Regions from separate parts of the Salimicrobium salexigens genome, predicted to be linked through region 1. Evidence: predicted binding sites of a transcription regulator. Region 1 holds the regulator's gene; the other holds the start of a gene.

Region 1 (2,406 bases):
GATGGTCTGACTACACAGGTGGTAGGAGACAGAAAAGTGAAGGTGCTTGCCTGGTACGACAACGAATGGGGATACTCCGCACGCACTGTCGATTTGACGAAAATGGTAGCAGAACAACTGATGAGCGAAAAAAAACAAAAAGTATCGTGACCTCAAAGCTAACGCTTTGAGGTTTCCTTTTTTTACGGGGGGATGTTACGATTTCAAAAAGGCAGTGGACCTGCTGAGTTCACTCAGCGGGGGAGACTGTAACGGGAATGTTCAGTTCGATTGACGCATGAAAGGGAGAAGAGGTCTGTCATGAATACATTGGGAAGACACATACTTGGGGACTTATGGAACTGTGATATTTCCTGTCTCGAAGATATCGACTATGTTGAGAAATTATTTGTACGGGCAGCTTTGAAAGCCGGTGCTGAAGTAAGAGAAGTTGCGTTTCACAAATTTGCTCCACAGGGAGTGAGCGGAGTTGTGCTGATTTCTGAGTCACATCTGACTATTCACAGCTTCCCGGAACACGGGTATGCAAGTATAGATATTTATACGTGTGGCGACCATCTGCAGCCGGAGGAAGCTTTCCATACTATTGTGGAAGGATTGAAGTGCCGTAAGTATGACATAAATGAAATTCGTCGGGGTGCCGTTTTTAATGGCTGAGCGTATAGTCAGTTTCGGTACGGAAGGAATCATGTTAAAATGATATATGTATAAAAACCCAGTGATGAGGAGAAGACTAAGTGAAAAATTTTATGTCAAGATATTTTTCCGATCACGCCGAGACGAGAGATCATCATCCGGATTCATCGTTGCAGACGAAATACTATAAAGCGAACAAAGATGAAATTTTCAGTATTGTTGAAGAGATGTTCCAGCCGCCTTCAAAAATAAAAGGTTCTTCCAGAGAGCGCGGCGAACTGACGGTGGAATACAGGGATGGAAGGAAAGCTTTTGTGGTTGTAACAATTATCATGGTCCGCCCCTACAGGAGCGCTGTCGATTTTTCAGTGACTACAGAATCAGCTCTTCCTTTTGATTTCGGATACAGTCATAAACTGGTGAGTCGGTTTTACGAAAAGCTGGAAGATAAATTACCAGTGGTGGAAAAAACTTAGATACATATACTTCTGAATAGTGGAGATGATGAATGGTGATATGCCCGAACTGTGGTGACAAAAATACGAGAGTGCTGGATTCCCGTCCCATAGAAGACGGGCATGCGATCAGAAGACGCCGGGAATGTGATAATTGCGATTTCCGCTTTACTACATTTGAACGAGTGGAAGAAGTGCCACTGATAGTAGTCAAAAAAGAGGGGACGAGAGAGGAATTCAGCCGTGAGAAACTGATGAGAGGGTTGATACGGGCTTGCGAGAAGCGTCCGGTAGCTGTTGAAGACCTGGAAGCAGTGACTCATGACATTGAAAAGGAACTACGTAATCGCGGAGTGTCTGAAGTGAACAGTAAAGAAATCGGAGAGATGGTTATGAAGAATCTTTCCGAAATTGATGAAGTAGCATATGTCCGCTTTGCCTCTGTTTATCGTCAATTCAAGGATATCAACGTTTTCATTGATGAATTGAAAGACCTGATCAAACATGAAGAGAAAGAATGAGCCGCATCAGGCTCATTCTTTTTCAGCAGGAGGCAGCTTCATATGTGTAACTTCCGGACTATCAGACCACAGGTGAAATTTCAGTTTCCTCAGGCAGAAAGAAGTGAGATCAATGAATAAAGGAATCGGAAAACTGAATCCGAAAGATTGTTATATTTCCTTAAGTGCGCCTGGTCTCGAAGACAGAACGACGGTGCTGACTCATCTGTATCAGCCCGTTATAGGGCGCGAAGCTGTAACGTTGTTTCAATTTTTGGAAGGAGAAGCCAGGCTGTATGAAGGGGAACGGACCCATCATGCGCTGATGACCTATACGGGTCTGACGCTCGACAGGATCTACGAAGCCAGAATTCAGCTTGAAGCGATCGGTCTTCTGAAATCGTTCAGGAAGGAAGAGGAAAATCGCATCAGTTATGCGTACCATCTTGTCCCTCCTTTCTCAGCTTTCCAGTTTTTTAATGACCATATGCTCTCCCTCCTGCTTCTCCACAGAATAGGCGAGGAGAAATTCAATAAGTTGAAGCAGGCTTTTTCGTTTTCTTCTGTGCAACTGGACGAGTATATGGAAGTCACCGCTTCGTTCAGTGACGTCTTTTCTCCGGCAGCCTCTCTTCCGGAGGGTATGGACACAGGGGAAGAGACTGTACAGCAGCAGGGAGTGGCTCTCAAGGAGAGTGCCGTAGACCTTGAGTGGATCCAGAAAGCCCTTCAGGAACGTATGCTTCCTGCCGGGAAAATTTTAGGAAAAGAAAACAGCCGGCTCGTACATCAGCTGGCGGTGCTCTATAATATAA
Region 2 (2,406 bases), 180 kb from region 1:
GATATGGCGAAGAGACTGCTTGATTTCGGTTATCATCCGCCGACGATCTATTTCCCGATAAATGTCGAGGAAGCGATGATGATCGAGCCTACGGAAACAGAAGCCAAAGAAACGCTGGATGGTTTCATTGAGACGATGGAGCAGATTGCGCTGGAAGCGAAAAACGAGCCCGAGAAAGTGCAGGAAGCCCCTCATTCAACAGTAGTGGGACGAATGGATGAAACGACTGCTGCGAGAAAACCGGTCCTGAAATACGACTTCAACAGATAACGGCTGCGGGAGCATATGTAATAATAATAACCCCCGGACAATAGAGAGTCCGGGGGTTATTACTGTTATTTTTTTGCCTTGATTTTACCGTTCCACTTTTTGAATCCACCCTCGAGCTGATTCAGATCTTTGTAGCCTTTTTTGTGGAGAAGCATGGCTGCACGTGTCGATCTTGCTCCGCTCTGACAATAAAGGTAGACGGGTTTATCCTGACGTATTTCCGCTGTACGGTTACGCATCTGCGAAAGAGGAATGTTGCGTGCTCCGAGGATATGTCCGCTATCGAACTCTTTCGGTTCCCTTACATCAATCAGTTGTGCTTTCCGGTATCCCTGTTTAAACTCATCTTCTGACAGCGTAGTTAGAATTTTCTTGGATTTCATATATCGATACACAGAAAAGGCAATGAAAATAATGACAATGCCCAGTAGAATCCACCAGCTCATAAAGTCTTCCCCCTAATTAAGAATATTTCCTTATTAATTATAATCAGTTCCCCTTACAATTTCAAAGGTTTCCTTCCTGGAAAAGCCATCCAAAAAAAGCAAGGCACAAATTCTTTTGAAAGCAATGATTTTGACGGATTTTCCTGTATTATACGCCGTCACGTTTCTTTATATATACGTTTGCTAAGTTGACAAACTAAAAATAAGTTGTTCAAAAAACACAATATATTGTGTTTTTTAAAAAATGAAGCACAATATATTGATTAACTTTTTGTGGATGTGGTATGTTACTAATTAGAAGATATGTTCCGGAAAGGGAGAGGATTACCATGACAACGAGTGCATCTGAAAAAGTTCACACAAAAATTAATGTACAACAGTTGAACGAGGATATCAAATTGTTTCCTCAGGTTTTTGAGGTGAGTGATGACATGACCACCACCCATAATGGTGTCTCCAGGCTTGTAATGCTGGACAGGTATGCATTTAAGGATACAGAGAGACTGACGTTAAAAGAAGGGGACTTTGTCGTACTGACCGTCAAGGCTGATCCCAAATTCCCTGCACGAGGATACGGTTTCATCGTCTCTATCGACTGGGAAACGAGAGAGGCTATGGTGAAAGTGGAAGATGAGTTTTCTCACGTGCTGGATGAAGAAGAAGCTGACGGAATCGTGAAACGCGGTCTCGACACTATCGATAAACCTCTGGAAGTTTATTATGAACAGATAGCCAAAAGAAATGCTGCGGGTCTTTCCCGGGTCGAGACTACTAAAGAAAGACAGGAACAGAGTTTCAGCGAATTCTATGAAGAACTCTCACAGATGAACTTCGTTCCTGCAGGCCGGGTGCTTTACGGGGCAGGTTCCGAAAAGGAAGTAACGTATTTTAATTGTTACGTTATGCCTTTCATCCAGGATTCCAGGGAAGGCATTTCAGATCATCGTAAACAGGTGATGGAAATTATGTCCCGGGGTGGAGGAGTCGGTACAAACGGATCGACATTAAGACCGAGAAACACGTTGGCAAGAGGAGTGAACGGGAAGTCCTCAGGCTCCGTCTCCTGGCTCGATGACATAGCGAAACTGACTCATCTGGTGGAACAGGGCGGTTCCCGCAGAGGGGCTCAGATGATCATGCTTGCCGACTGGCATCCGGATATTCTGGAGTTCATAATTTCCAAGATGCAGAACCCGAGAATTCTCCGCTATTTAATTGAAAATACAACGGACGAACAGATTAAGCAGCTGGCGCAGGATAAGCTCAAATTCCAGCCTCTTACCGAAAAAGAACGGGACCTTTATCAGAGTGTCGTTAATTTTAAGGGGATAGAAGGTCAGGGAGGATTTACAAACCAGTCTATCAGAGAGGCTGAAGAAAAACTCAGAGATGGCGGCACGTATTCCGTACATCACTCAGACTTTTTGAGCGGGGCCAATATTTCTGTATGTATTACAGACGAATTTATGGAAGCTGTTGAGAATGAAGCGTTCTACTCTCTTCGCTTTCCGGACGTGGAGTCGTACTCCGAAGAAGAAATGAAGTATTACAATGAAAACTGGCAAAACTCCGGGGATGTAAGAGAATGGGAAGAAAAAGGACTGGGCGTACGTACTTACAGAAAAGTTGCAGCCCGGGAACTATGGGATCTGATTAACATCTGCGCAACTTATTCAGCAGAACCGGGGAT

What was found. Region 1 encodes NrdR, which represses ribonucleotide reductase genes. Its sites were predicted from a motif close to AACACNATATATNGTGTT; they were not measured.
Region 2: a site for NrdR is predicted at 934-951, ahead of BW931_RS03395 (vitamin B12-dependent ribonucleotide reductase). Genes of this name have one in related genera too.

Annotation. Positions count from the first base shown of each region.
Region 1 covers NZ_FTOK01000002.1:48,057-50,462, forward strand. The annotation lists gene BW931_RS02450 (glyceraldehyde-3-phosphate dehydrogenase) at 1-150, shown strand, start outside; gene speD (adenosylmethionine decarboxylase) at 301-657, shown strand; gene BW931_RS02460 (cytosolic protein) at 738-1,112, shown strand; gene nrdR (transcriptional regulator NrdR) at 1,148-1,612, shown strand; gene BW931_RS02470 (replication initiation and membrane attachment family protein) at 1,725-2,406, shown strand, end outside.
Region 2 covers NZ_FTOK01000002.1:224,504-226,909, forward strand. The annotation lists gene gcvPB (aminomethyl-transferring glycine dehydrogenase subunit GcvPB) at 1-270, shown strand, start outside; gene BW931_RS03390 (rhodanese-like domain-containing protein) at 336-716, opposite strand; gene BW931_RS03395 (vitamin B12-dependent ribonucleotide reductase) at 1,046-2,406, shown strand, end outside.